DNA from 3 places in the Micromonospora sp. WMMD710 genome. Region 2 is predicted to be linked to each of the others. Evidence: predicted binding sites of a transcription regulator. Region 2 holds the regulator's gene; each other region holds the start of a gene.

Region 1 (4,508 bases), 6.1 Mb from region 2:
TCTCGTTGTCGAAGCTGACGTAGTACTGGGCGGAGCCGCCGAGGGTGAGCCGGTCGTAGTCGATGGTGGCGACACCCTGCGACTTGGCCTTGTCGAGCACGGCCTTGCCGGTGCCGGAGTCCAGGTTGACGATCATCAGGGCGGTGACGCCGCCGGTGATCATCTGGTCGGCGATGGTCTGGAAGGCAGTCTTGTCGTTCTGGGCGTTCTGAATGTCGTACTGAACGCCGGCGGCCTTGAACGCCTCTTCCAGGAATCGACGGTCCGCGGTCTCCCAGCGGACGGAGGACTTGCTGTCCGGGAGGATCACGCCGATCTTGGGGGTCTTGGCCGAACCGGACGGGTCGTTGCTGGAGTCGTCGCCGCAGGCGGTCAAGGCGCCGGCCGTGAGCAGGCCCACGGCGGCGATGGTGAGGATCCCCTTACGCATGTGCAGGGTCCTTTCGGGGGTGGGGGAGGTGTTGTTTTGTTGTGTCCGGCAACGTATTTCGCGTCACACCAGCTCCACAAGACTGCGCAGGTGCCAAGTTTGTTGGGGGCGATAACAATTCAGCAACGCGACTGTTACTCCCCGGTCATCCCACCGGGGAGTCGACGTAACGACAGGTGTTAGCGCGTGTGCAACGGCGCGGTGCGCGCCTCGGTCAGCGCCACCAGATCAGCAGCCGCCAATTCGAGTTGCAGACCGCGTCGGCCTGCGGAGACGTAGATCGTCGGCAGGTCCAGTGCGGAGTCGTCGAGCACAGTGGGCAGTCGCCGGCGCTGCCCGAGCGGGCTGATCCCACCCCGCACGTAGCCGGTGGCCCGCTCGGCGACCACCCGGTCGGCCAGCGCGGCCCGCTTGCCGCCTACCGCCGCCGCGAGCGCCTTGAGGTCCAGTTCACCGCTGACCGGTACGACCGCCACGGTGAGTGCGCCGTCCACGTCGGTCACCAGCGTCTTGAACACCCGCTCCAGCGCCACGCCGAGCGCCGTCGCCACCAGCGCGCCGTAGTTCGGGGCGTCCGGCGCCACCCGGTACGGGTGGGTGCGATGCGCGATGCCACGCTTGACCAGTAGTGCCGTCGCCGGAGTGCCCTGTCCCGCCACACCGACGACGCTAGTCGACCGGCCGGCCGATCAGTACGGTCGGCGCCCCGGCGACCCGGGTGAGCACCAGACTCGCCGCCTGGTCGCCGGTCAACCGTAGGTCCCGCCGGAGCTGCTCCGGGGTGAGTGCCGAGCCCCGCTTGAGGATCTCCACCCGACCCACCCGGCGGTCCCGCAGCAGCGTCCGCAGGCGCTTGAGCGAGAACGGCAGCACGTCGGTGATCTCCAGGCAGCGGGCGTACGGGGTGCGGGTCGGGTGCTCGGCGTAGAGGTAGGCGATGCTCGGGTCGCCCAGCGTGGCGTGCAGCTCGTCGGCCAGTTCGGCGACGAGGTGCGCGCGGACCACCGCCGGGTCGGGGTCGTAGAGGTAGCGGCCCACCGTCCCGACCGGCGCCTCGGTGGCACCTGAACCGGTGAGCTGGTGGCGGCGGGTCTCGCCGCTCTCCTGGCGGTACAGCGTGGCGCGGCGGGGCACCTCCGCCAGCTCCCCGCACCAGAGCGCGGCCTCGACCAGGTCGCCGTCCACGCCGACCCACTCGGCCTCCGCGCCGGGCGGGATGAGCGAGTGGTCCAGGCCCGGCGCCACCTTCACCACGGTGCGCGGCACCCGCTCGGCCAACCCGGTCACGAAGTCCCAGGGTGGCGAGTAGGCGCGCGGGTCGAAGATCCGCCGCCCGGTGCCGGTCGTCCGGCGGGCCGGATCGCAGAAGACCCCGTCGACCCGGGTGACGTCGAACGCTGTGGCGTCGCCGCACTCGACCGTGAACAGGTCGGCCAGCCCCGCCGCGGCCGCGTTGGCGGCGGCCATCGCGGCGGTCACCGGGTCGGCCTCCACCCCGTACACCCGGATGCCGGCACGGGCCGCGGCCAGCGCGTCGGCGCCCAGGCCGCAGCCGAGGTCGGCGAGGGTCCGAACGCCGGCCGCGGCCAGCCGGGCGGCCCGCCGGTCGGCGACCACCCGGCGGGTGGCCTGCTCCAGCCCGGCGCGGGTGAGGAACATCCCCGCCGCGGCCGGACCGAACTTGCCGACCGCCCGGTGGCGCAGCTCGGCCTGGGTGAGCGCCGCCGCGGCCAGCGGCGGCGGCACCCCGGCCGCGCGCAGGGCCGACGCCGCGGTCAGCGGATCACCGCCGGCCAGCTCGGCCGCCGCCGCGAGCGCGGCCGACCCCTCGGGGGTACGCAGCGTCGCCAGCTGGTCGAGATCCACTCCGCCATTGTCCCGGTCGATTCGGAAATCCTGGCTGGCGGGGCGCGACGCGCTGGCACTCTCCTTGACGGAGTGCTAGCCACGGAATAACCTGCGATTAGCACTCTCACCATGAGGGTGCCAGCTTCCGGGTCTCGCGACCCGGGTGCGCACGCCAGGCGGACCGGCACCCGCGACGACGGTCCCGCCCGGTGGCATGAGGCAGATTGACGCTGGTCAGCCCCGCTGGCCAGCAACGAAACCAGTACCCCAGGAGGGTATGCCCGTGACTACCGCGACCAAGGTTGCGATCAAGCCGCTCGAGGACCGCATCGTGGTCCAGGCGAACGAGGCTGAGACCACCACGGCGTCGGGCATCGTGATCCCCGACACCGCCAAGGAGAAGCCGCAGGAGGGCACCGTCCTCGCTGTGGGCCCGGGGCGCGTCGACGACAACGGCAACCGGGTTCCGGTTGACGTTCAGGTCGGCGACACCGTCCTCTACTCGAAGTACGGCGGCACCGAGGTCAAGTACGCCGGCGAGGAGTACCTGGTGCTCTCCGCCCGCGACGTCCTCGCGGTCATCGAGAAGTAAGCAACCGATCAGTGCCATTGCCCCGGTCCGGCTCGCCGGGCCGGGGCAATGACGCTTCGAAGGGACATTCATGGCGAAGATCCTGAGCTTCTCGGACGACGCCCGGCACCTGCTGGAGCACGGTGTCAACGCCCTCGCGGACGCGGTCAAGGTCACCCTCGGCCCGCGCGGGCGCAACGTCGTCCTGGACAAGAAATTCGGTGCGCCGACGATCACCAACGATGGTGTGACCATCGCCAAGGAGATCGAGCTCACCAACCCCTACGAGAACCTCGGCGCGCAGCTGGTCAAGGAGGTGGCGACCAAGACCAACGACGTCGCCGGCGACGGGACCACCACCGCCACCGTGCTGGCCCAGGCGATGGTTCGCGAGGGTCTGCGCAACGTGACCGCCGGGACCAACCCGGCCGGCCTCAAGCGGGGCATCGACGCGGCGGCCGCCAAGGTCTCCGAGGCGCTGCTCGGCCGGGCCGTGGAGGTCGCCGGCAAGGACTCGATCGCGAACGTGGCGACGATCTCCGCGCAGGACGCCACCATCGGCGACCTGATCGCCGAGGCGATGGAGCGGGTCGGCCGCGACGGTGTCATCACCGTCGAGGAGGGCTCGATGCTCACCACCGAGCTGGACGTGACCGAGGGTCTCCAGTTCGACAAGGGCTTCATCTCGCCGAACTTCGTCACCGACCTGGAGGGTCAGGAGTCCGTCCTCGAGGACGCGTACATCCTGGTCACCACCCAGAAGATCTCGGCGATCGAGGAACTGCTGCCGCTGCTGGAGAAGGTCCTGCAGAACAGCAAGCCCCTGCTGATCATCGCCGAGGACGTGGACGGCCAGGCGCTCTCCACCCTGGTGGTCAACTCGCTGCGCAAGACCCTCAAGGTCTGCGCCGTGAAGGCCCCGGGCTTCGGCGACCGTCGCAAGGCCATGCTGCAGGACATCGCGATCTCCACGGGCGCCGAGCTGGTCGCCCCGGAGCTGGGCTACAAGCTCGACCAGGTCGGCCTGGAGGTGCTCGGCACCGCCCGGCGCGTCGTGGTCGACAAGGAGAACACCACGATCGTCGACGGTGGCGGCCAGAAGACCGACGTCGCCGACCGGGTGGCCCAGATCCGCAAGGAGATCGAGGCCTCCGACTCCGACTGGGACCGGGAGAAGCTGGCCGAGCGGCTGGCGAAGCTCTCCGGCGGCATCGCCGTGATCAAGGTGGGTGCGGCGACCGAGGTCGAGATGAAGGAGCGCAAGCACCGCATCGAGGACGCCATCGCGGCGACCAAGGCCGCGGTCGAGGAGGGCACCGTGCCCGGCGGCGGCGCCGCCCTGGTGCAGATCCTCCCGGTGCTCGACGACGACCTGGGCTTCACCGGTGACGAGAAGGTCGGCGTCTCGGTCGTGCGCAAGGCGCTCGTCGAGCCGCTGCGCTGGATCGCGCAGAACGCCGGTCACGACGGCTACGTCGTCACCCAGAAGGTCGCCGACCTGAAGTGGGGCAACGGCCTCGACGCCGCCAAGGGCGAGTACGTCGACCTGGCCAAGGCCGGCATCATCGACCCGGTGAAGGTGACCCGCAACGCGGTCACCAACGCCGCCTCGATCGCCGGTCTGCTGCTCACCACGGAGAGCCTCGTGGTGGAGAAGCC
Region 2 (4,508 bases):
CGTCGAGCCGGCGGCGGCGCGGGGCGGCTACCAGCGGCCGAGGCGGGTGGCGAGCACGCTGAGGGCAGCCACCCCGGCGGTGGAGGTGCGCAGCACGGCCGGGCCGAGCCGCACCGGTCGGCCGCCGGCCTCGCGGAAGGCGGTCAGCTCGGCCGGGGCGATGCCCCCCTCCGGGCCGACCACCAGGACGATCTCCCCGGCGCTCGGCAGCTCGGCGACGGTCAGCCGCTCGTCGGCCTCCTCGTGCAGCACGAACGCGGCCGCCGCGCCGGCGATCCGGCGGGCCACGGTCGCGGTGGACTCGTCCGGCGCACCGGCCACCACCGGCAGCCACGGCCGGCGGGCCTGCTTGGCCGCCTCCCGGGCGGTGGCCACCCACTTGTCCCGGGCCCGTACGCCCCGGTCGCCGCGCCACTGGGTCACCGAACGCGACGCCGCCCACGGCACGATCTCGTCGACCCCGACCTCGGTCATCGCCTGCACGGCCAGCTCACCCCGGTCGCCCTTGGCGATGCCCTGCACGGTGACGATCCGGGGTACGGACGCGTCCGCGTACCCCCGGGAGGTGACGCTGACCTCCAGGGTGCCCCGGCCGACGGCGGTGACCACGGCGGCGGCGGTGCCGCCCCGCCCGTCGGCGAGCAGCAGCTCCTCGCCGACCCGCAGCCGTTGCACGGTGGCGGCGTGGTGCCCCTCCGGGCCGTCCAGGGTCAGGGTGTCGCCGGTGGGCAGCGCCTCGACCAGGAACAGCGGCGCGGACACCTCAGGCGTGCCCGTTGAACGCGTCGCGCATCCGGGAGAAGAAGCCGCCCTGCTTGGACAGCTCGGCGACCTCCTCACCACGGGTCTTCGCGAAGTCGCGCAGCATCTTCTCCTGGTCCGGGTCGAGCTTGGTCGGCGTCCGCACGTCCAGGTGCACGTAGAGGTCGCCCCGGCCGGTGCCGCGCAGGTGCGGCACACCGCGGGCGCGCAGCCGCAACGTGCTGGCCGGCTGGGTGCCGGCCTTGACGTCGACCGTCTCCTCGCTGTCCAGCGTCTTGATGGTCAGCCGGGTGCCGAGCGCCGCCGCCGTCATCGGCACGGTGACCCGGCAGTGCAGGTCGTCGCCCTTGCGGGAGTACACGTCGTGCGGGCGCTCGTGGATCTCCACGTAGAGGTCACCGGCGGTGCCGCCACCGGGGCCCACCTCACCCTGCTGGGCCAGCCGGATCCGCATGCCGTCCTCGACGCCGGCCGGGATCTTGACGGTCAGCGAGCGGCGGGTGCGCACCCGGCCGTCGCCGGCGCAGGTGGGGCAGGGGTGCGGGATGGTGGTGCCGTAGCCCTGGCAGACGGTGCACGGCCGGGCCGAGACCACCTGGCCGAGGAAGGTGCGCTGCACCGACTGCACCTCGCCCCGGCCGCCGCACGCCTCGCAGGTGGCCAGGTGGGTGCCGGCGGCCGTGCCGGCGCCGGAGCAGGTGGTGCAGAGCACGGCGGTGTCGACGGTGATCGGGGCCTCGACGCCGAACGCCGTCTCGTGCAGGTCCAACTCGAGTCGCAGGATCGCGTCGGCGCCCGGCCGGGTACGCGGACGTGGGCCACGAGCCCCGCCGGCCGCACCGCCGAAGAACGCGTCCATGATGTCCTGGAAGCCGACGAACGGGCCGGCACCACCCGGACCACCCGGTCCGCCGGCGCCACCGCCACCCGGGGCGAGCGGGTCGCCACCCAGGTCGACGATCTGCCGCTTGCGGTCGTCCGAGAGGACCTCGTACGCGGCGTTGATGTCCTTGAACTTCTCCTGAGCCTCCGGGTCCGGATTGACGTCCGGGTGGAACTGGCGCGCCAGCTTGCGGTAGGCGCGCTTGATCTCGTCATCGGAGGCTTCCCGGCTGACACCGAGAATGCCGTAGTAGTCCCTGGCCACTGCGTTCCGTGTCCTCATGTTCGTCTCGCGTTGCGCCGACCGGCGGCCGCAGCCGGCCGTCGGCCCTGACTGGTCAGTTCTGGGCCAGCAACTCGCCCACGTAGCGTGCCACGGCGCGCACCGTGGCGATATTGCCGGGGTAGTCCATCCGGGTGGGCCCCAGCACCCCCAGGCCGCCGAGGATGGTGGCGCCCGGGCCGTACCCGGTGCTGACCACGGAGGCGGCCCGCAGGTTGTCGAACTCGTTCTCGTCGCCGATCAGCACCCGGGTCGTGCTCGGCTCGGTCTCGCCGATGAGCTTGAGGAGCACGACCTCCTCCTCCAGCGCCTCCAGGATCGGCCGCAGCGAACCCTGGAAGTCGAGCAGGCCGCCCCGGGTGAGGTTGGCGGTGCCGGCCAGCGCGATGCGTTCCTCGTGCCGTTCGACGAGCGTCTCGAGCAGCACCGTGGCGAGCGTGGTCATCGTCGGACGCAGCTCGGGCGGCGCCTCCTCGACCAGCGCCTGCACCAGCGGCGGCGTGTCCGACAGGCGGGCGCCGGCGAGCTTCTCGTTGACCAGTCGACGCAGGTCGGTGACGTCGTCGGCGGGCACCGGGCCGGGCAGTTCCACCAGCCGCTGCTCCACCCGCCCGGTGTCGGCGATCATGACGAGCATCAACCGGGTCGTGGAGATCGGCACCAGCTCCAGGTGTCGTACCGAGGAGCGGGCCAGCGACGGGTACTGCACGACGGCCACCTGCCGGGTCAGCTGGGCGAGCAGGCGTACGGTGCGGTGCACCACGTCGTCGAGGTCGACCGCGCCGACGAGGAAGCGCTCGATGGCCCGGCGCTCGGCCGGGCTGAGCGGCTTGACCCGGGACAGCCGGTCGACGAAGAGCCGGTAGCCGCGGTCGGTGGGCACCCGGCCGGCACTGGTGTGCGGCTGCCGGATGTAGCCCTCCTCCTCCAGCACGGCCATGTCGTTGCGGACCGTGGCCGGGGAGACCCCGAGCTGGTGCCGCTCGACCAGCGCCTTGCTGCCGACCGGCTCCTGGGTGGAGACGTAGTCCTCGACGATGGCGCGGAGCACGGCGAGCTTGCGGTCGTCGAGACCCATCCTCCGCACCTCCTGTCGCACGTCGGCCGCCGGACACCTCACGCCGGCGGACCGTCCTGGCACTCGACTGTAACGAGTGCCAGTCTACGTCGGGGCCCCCGCCGACGCGATGATCAACGACAGCTCGTCGGTGCGGCCCGCGCCACCCCGATGGGCCGATCGGCCCGCCCGACCGGGCGGTGTCGCTCTGGTGCGGCGTTGCCAACGGCCCCTACCGTGACACTCATGACTGAACCTCCTCGCCCTCCCGGAGCGGGAGACCCCGGCAACTACCCGCCGGAGCCGACCTCACCGGGCTCGTCCGCATCGGCCGAGCCACCCACCGCACCACTGTCCGGGGCACCCGGCCCGGGCGGCTATCCCCCGGCCGGTGGCTATCCGCCGCCCACCGGTGACCAACCGCCGTCGGGCGGCTACCCTCCGCCGGGTGGTTACCCGCCCGGTGGCTTCCCGCCGCCTGGTGGCGGATATCCGACCGGTGGCGCCTACGGCGGCCCCGGCGGCGGCTACGCCAACAACGAGGACAAGACCTGGGCGTTGGTCGCGCACTTCGGCGGCGCCGCCGGGATGATCGTCAGCGGCGGTGTGCTCGGCTGGATCGGGCCGCTGGTGGCGCTGCTGGCCCGGAGCAACCAGTCCCCCACGGTCCGCGCGCACGCCGTGGCGGCGCTCAACTTCCAGCTCATCTGGTCGATCATCGGCCTGGTCGGCTGGGTGCTGTCCTGCATCGTGATCGGGTTCATCCCGGTCGCGGCCGCCGTGATCCTCGGTGCCGTGTTCGGCATCATCGCCGGCATCAAGGCCAACGAGGGGCAGCTCTACCGCTACCCGCTCTCCGCCAGCTTCATCAAGTGACCCGGGCCGGCCGCTCCCCCGGCCGGCCCGGCACACCGCCGCCACCGGCGGCGGGCCGGCTCAGGGCAGCAGGTCGCGGACGACGGCGTCGGCGAGCAGCCGGCCGCGCAGGGTGAGCACCGCCCGGCCGGCCGCGTACTCCTCGGCGCTCAGCAGGCCGTCGGCCAGCGCCCGTTGCGCGCCGGCCCGCCCGGTGGCGTCGAGCACCGCCAGCGGCAGGCCGCTGGCGAGCCGCAGCCGGAGCATGACGTCCTCCATGTGCGCCTCGTCGGTGGTGAGCACCTCCCGGGCCAGGCCGGGTGAGACGCCGGCGGCGAGCCGCTGGGCGTACGCCGACGGGTGCTTGACGTTCCACCAGCGCACCCCGCCGACGTGGCTGTGCGCCCCCGGCCCCAACCCCCACCAGTCCGCGCCGGTCCAGTAGAGCAGGTTGTGCCGGCACCTGGCCGCGTCGTCGCGCGCCCAGTTGGAGACCTCGTACCAGGACAGGCCGGCCGCGTCGAGGGCGGCCTCCGCGGCCAGGTAGCGGTCCGCGGCGACGTCGTCACTGGGGTACGCCAGCTCGCCGCGCCGCATCCGGGCGGCGAGCCGGGTGCCGTCCTCGACGATCAGGGCGTACGCGCTGACGTGGTCCACCCCGGCGGCGAC
Region 3 (4,508 bases), 5.8 Mb from region 2:
GTCGACGTACTCGCCGTTGGCGGCGTTCAGACCGTGACCCGCTTCGAGGTTACGGACCTTCTCCACCACGACGCCGCCCTCGAGGCCGGCGTTGACGGCGATCTGCCGCAGCGGGGCGTCCAGCGCGACCTTGACGATGTTCGCACCGGTCGCCTCGTCGCCGACCAGGTCGAGCTTGTCGAAGGCGGTCTTGCCGGCCTGGACCAGCGCGACGCCACCACCCGGGACGATGCCCTCCTCGACGGCCGCCTTCGCGTTGCGAACGGCGTCCTCGATGCGGTGCTTGCGCTCCTTGAGCTCGACCTCGGTGGCCGCGCCGACCTTGATGACCGCAACGCCGCCGGCCAGCTTGGCCAGCCGCTCCTGCAGCTTCTCCCGGTCGTAGTCGGAGTCGCTCTTGTCGATCTCGGCCCGGATCTGGTTGACCCGACCCTGGATCTGGTCGGCGTCGCCGGCACCGTCGACGATGGTGGTCTCGTCCTTGGTCACCACGACCTTGCGGGCGCGGCCCAGCATGTCGAGGCCGACGGCGTCCAGCTTGAGGCCGACCTCCTCGCTGATGACCTGGCCACCGGTGAGGATGGCGATGTCGGCGAGCATGGCCTTGCGGCGGTCACCGAAGCCCGGCGCCTTGACGGCGACCGACTTGAAGGTGCCCCGGACCTTGTTGACGACCAGGGTCGCCAGGGCCTCACCCTCGATGTCCTCGGAGATGATCAGCAGCGGCTTGCCCGACTGCATGACCTTCTCGAGGATCGGGAGCAGGTCCTTGACCGACGAGATCTTGCTGTTGACGATCAGGAGGTAGGGGTCGTCGAAGACGGCCTCCATGCGCTCCGGGTCGGTCATGAAGTAGGCCGAGATGTAGCCCTTGTCGAAGCGCATACCCTCGGTGAGCTCAAGCTCCAGACCGAAGGTGTTGCTCTCCTCGACGGTGATGACGCCTTCCTTGCCGACCTTGTCCATCGCCTCGGCGATGATCTCGCCGACGGTGCTGTCGCCAGCGGAGATGGAGGCGGTGGAGGCGATCTGCTCCTTGGTCTCGACGTCCTTGGCGAGCTTGGACAGCTCCTCCGAGACGCTCGCGACCGCGGCCTCGATGCCCCGCTTCAGGGCCATCGGGTTGGCGCCGGCGGCCACGTTGCGCAGGCCCTCGCGAACCAGAGCCTGGGCCAGGACGGTCGCCGTCGTCGTGCCGTCACCGGCAACGTCGTCGGTCTTCTTGGCGACCTCCTTGACCAGCTCGGCGCCGATCTTCTCGTACGGGTCCTCGAGCTCGATCTCCTTGGCGATGCTCACACCATCGTTGGTGATGGTGGGGGCACCCCACTTCTTCTCGAGCACGACGTTGCGGCCCTTGGGGCCGAGGGTCACCTTTACGGCGTCAGCGAGCTGGTTCATGCCCCGCTCGAGGCCGCGGCGCGCCTCTTCGTCGAACGCGATCATCTTGGCCATACGGCGTTGTCCTCCTGGACACTCACGGGCCACCCGAGATGTGTGCCCCGGATGGGCCGCCTGGTGTACGCACCTTGGGACGTCGCCACCTGGCGACGACGACGTCCTTCGGCCGGGCCGGATAGCCCGCGACGACCGGCCATGTGCCGCCCCGGCGTCTCCACGCCGGTGCAACCTGGCCCCACCGTCCCGACCATTGGCACTCACGGTATGCGAGTGCCAATGACTTGTTTAGCACTCTCCCCTGCCGAGTGCAAGCACGATGGGGCCGGTCAGCGGAGTTCGGCGGCCAGCCCGGCGCTGTTCACCGGCGCCTCATGAGCCCGCTGCTCGGCGTATGTGACCAGCAGACCGATCAACTGGGCGAGGTGGGCCGGCAGGGCCAGCACGGCCGCGACCCCGGTCACCAGGACGATGCCGACCGCGGTGCCGGGTGACGCGAGCGGATCCGGACCCAGCGGGGCCGAGATGATCCCCTCCAGCACCGACGGGATCAGGGTGGCCACGATCACCGCCGCGGCGACGAGCGCCACCCGACCCAGCAGCAGGCCGAGCCGGTCGTGGAACATCCGGAATGACCGACCGATCGGGTTCTGCCGCTCGAACAGGTAGACCGGCCCGGCCATGCTCAGTGCGAACGCCAGGTAGATGCCCGGCAGGACGCAGAAGCAGACCCCCACCCCGATGAGCAGGCTGACCAGCAGGGTCCAGCCCCACAGCCCGAGCGCCCGCCGTACGCCGTAGCGCAGCGCCGGCCCCACGCCGACGGGCTCCCCCGCCGCCTGCCGGGTGATCACCCAACTGCCGGCGGCCCACCCCACGGCCTGCACCAGCCCGATCAGCAGGCTGCCGACGATGACCACGGACAGGACGGTGACCAGGTCCGTGACGAACGTCTCCGGCAGCTCGGACGGTGAGCCGGCCTCGACCTGCGCCGCCCAGCCGGCCGACGGGTCCACACCCAGGGAGATCACCCCGAGCACGGCGGCCGGCAGCACCTGGGTGATCAGCATGATCGGCACCAACAGCCGCCACCCCCGGCGCAGTGCTCCCGCACACCGGGCGAACCAGCCGCCGATACCCATGCCGGGCGGCGTGACCAGGGCGTCGTTCGGGTCGAACCCGTGACCCGGCGGGTACCAGCCGACCGGTGCCCCCGGATACCACTGCTGCCCCGGGTAGGGGCCGGCGCCGGGCGGGTATCCGCCGGTGGGCGGGAACGCCCAACCCTGCGGGGGCACCTGCGGCGTACCCCAACCGCTCTGCGTGGGATCCCAGCCAGGCGGCGGGCCGCCGGGAACGCCCGGCCCGTCAGGCGGAGTGGGCGGGGGTGGCTGGTCGGTCATGAACCCTCCTCAGCATCGGCTGGAACGGTTCACGATCTTCCCGGGTGTGTGCCCGCACCGCAGCCGCGACGCGCGGGAGGAAAAGACTCAGGCGAGCAGGCGTACGCGCTCGGCCTGCGGGCCCTTCTGACCCTGCGCGATCTCGAACTCCACCCGCTGACCGTCGTCCAGCGCCTTGTAACCGTCCATCTCGATCGCGGAGAAGTGGACGAACACGTCCTGACCGCCGTCGACGGCGATGAAGCCGTAGCCCTTTTCGGCGTTGAACCACTTCACGGTGCCCTGTGCCACGGTGCACTTCCTCACTCTGCGCAGCGTTGCCTGCCCGGGCGCACGGCCTGGCCGAGCGCCCGCGGACCACCGCTCCAGCGATCGATGACGGCCGCTGAAACGGGTGACCGAAATCGCACGCTACACGAGGAGTGACGGCCGCGCACGACCACAAATCGGGCATCGTCCGGGCTGCTCGATGGTGTCGACGGATTCACGACAATGGTTGCGGCGGGCGCCGCGTACGGGCAAGGGCGCTGGCCCGGCCGGTGGAGCGGGCCGCGATTCCGCTGCTCTTCGCGGCCACCAGCCCCGCTGCCGAGACCGGCGTCTTCCTCGGCCCGTCGATCCGCAGGTGGGACGACCGTGTGCGGTTCGACGGCATCGTGCCACCCGCCGACGATCCCGCCCTGGCGGCCCGGCTGTGGGAGGTCGCGCAGGCGCGCAGCGGTGTCGCGTACCTGAATGACCTGCTGGTCTGACCCCGGCCCACGGCTCAGAGGAAACGGCCGCGAAACAGCGGTCGCAGCTGTGGTAGGCATGCGGACATGACCACCGACACGGGCTCGCCAGCCCTGCGGGCGCAGATTCGCCGGGTCCGGCCGGCGGACGCCGCCCGGATGCGGGCGCTGCGCCTGGAGATGCTCGCCGACGCTCCGCTGGCCTTCCTGGAGACGATCGCCGACGCGGCCGCCCGGTCCCACGCGGAGTACGCGGCGCGGGTGGCGTACACCTCGCGCGGCGCGGACAACGCGCAGTTCGTGGCGGATCCGGGCGGCCGCTTCGTCGGGCACGCCGGGGGTACGGTCGCACCGCGCGAGGCCGGGCTCACCGTCATCTACGCGGTCTACGTCACGCCGGCTTGGCGGGGCAGCGGCCTGCTCGGTGAGCTGATCGACGGGGTGGCCGCCTGGTCGCGGGCCTGCGGCCGACCGGAGCTGCTGCTGGAGGTGGTGGTCGGCAACGACCGCGCCTACCGGGCCTACCAACGCCTGGGCTTCGAGGACACCGGCGTACGAGTCCCCCACCCCACGATCCCAGCCCTGACCGAGCTACAGATGCGCCGCCAAGCCTGAAACCGACAACCGTGCCCAGGTAAGGGTTTCCGGGGCAGTCCGACCCACGCAGGGATCAAACCTGACCGCCCGGAGCGGGTCGGGCTGCCCCGGAAACCCCAACCGCAACTACACCGGACGCCGAGACTGCACGATCCGGAACCGATTCGCCACGTACGCCCCGTCCGTCAGCGCCGAATTCGCCGCCGCGTTGGCGCCACTGCCGTGGAAGTCGGAGAAGGCCGCCGACTGATTGACGAAGACCCCGCCGGTCAGGTTGCAGGACAGGTGCACCCCGACCTCGACGGCGACCGCCTCGGTGGCGTCCAGCACCGCCTCGTCGGTCGAGTAGACCCCGGCGGTCAGCGCGCCCTTCTCGCCG

What was found. Region 2 encodes HrcA, which represses chaperone genes, less so after heat shock. Its sites were predicted from a motif close to GGTTNGCACNCTCNNNNNGAGNGTGCNAACC; they were not measured.
Region 1: a site for HrcA is predicted at 2,392-2,422, ahead of groES (co-chaperone GroES). Genes of this name have one in related genera too.
Region 3: a site for HrcA is predicted at 1,650-1,680, ahead of groL (chaperonin GroEL). Genes of this name have one in related genera too.

What each region holds. Positions count from the first base shown of each region.
Region 1 is NZ_JARUBD010000001.1:6,356,633-6,361,140, forward strand. Features, by position in the region: gene O7620_RS29525 (substrate-binding domain-containing protein) at 1-430, opposite strand, end outside; gene ybaK (Cys-tRNA(Pro) deacylase) at 610-1,089, opposite strand; gene O7620_RS29535 (methyltransferase domain-containing protein) at 1,100-2,296, opposite strand; gene groES (co-chaperone GroES) at 2,556-2,870, shown strand; gene groL (chaperonin GroEL) at 2,941-4,508, shown strand, end outside.
Region 2 is NZ_JARUBD010000001.1:269,061-273,568, reverse strand. Features, by position in the region: gene O7620_RS01405 (16S rRNA (uracil(1498)-N(3))-methyltransferase) at 28-762, opposite strand; gene dnaJ (molecular chaperone DnaJ) at 764-1,909, opposite strand; gene hrcA (heat-inducible transcriptional repressor HrcA) at 1,983-3,005, opposite strand; gene O7620_RS01390 (DUF4870 domain-containing protein) at 3,231-3,860, shown strand; gene hemW (radical SAM family heme chaperone HemW) at 3,921-4,508, opposite strand, start outside.
Region 3 is NZ_JARUBD010000001.1:6,027,038-6,031,545, reverse strand. Features, by position in the region: gene groL (chaperonin GroEL) at 1-1,455, opposite strand, end outside; gene O7620_RS27920 (hypothetical protein) at 1,728-2,801, opposite strand; gene O7620_RS27915 (cold-shock protein) at 2,889-3,092, opposite strand; gene O7620_RS27910 (hypothetical protein) at 3,341-3,553, shown strand; gene O7620_RS27905 (GNAT family N-acetyltransferase) at 3,620-4,147, shown strand; gene paaN (phenylacetic acid degradation protein PaaN) at 4,256-4,508, opposite strand, start outside.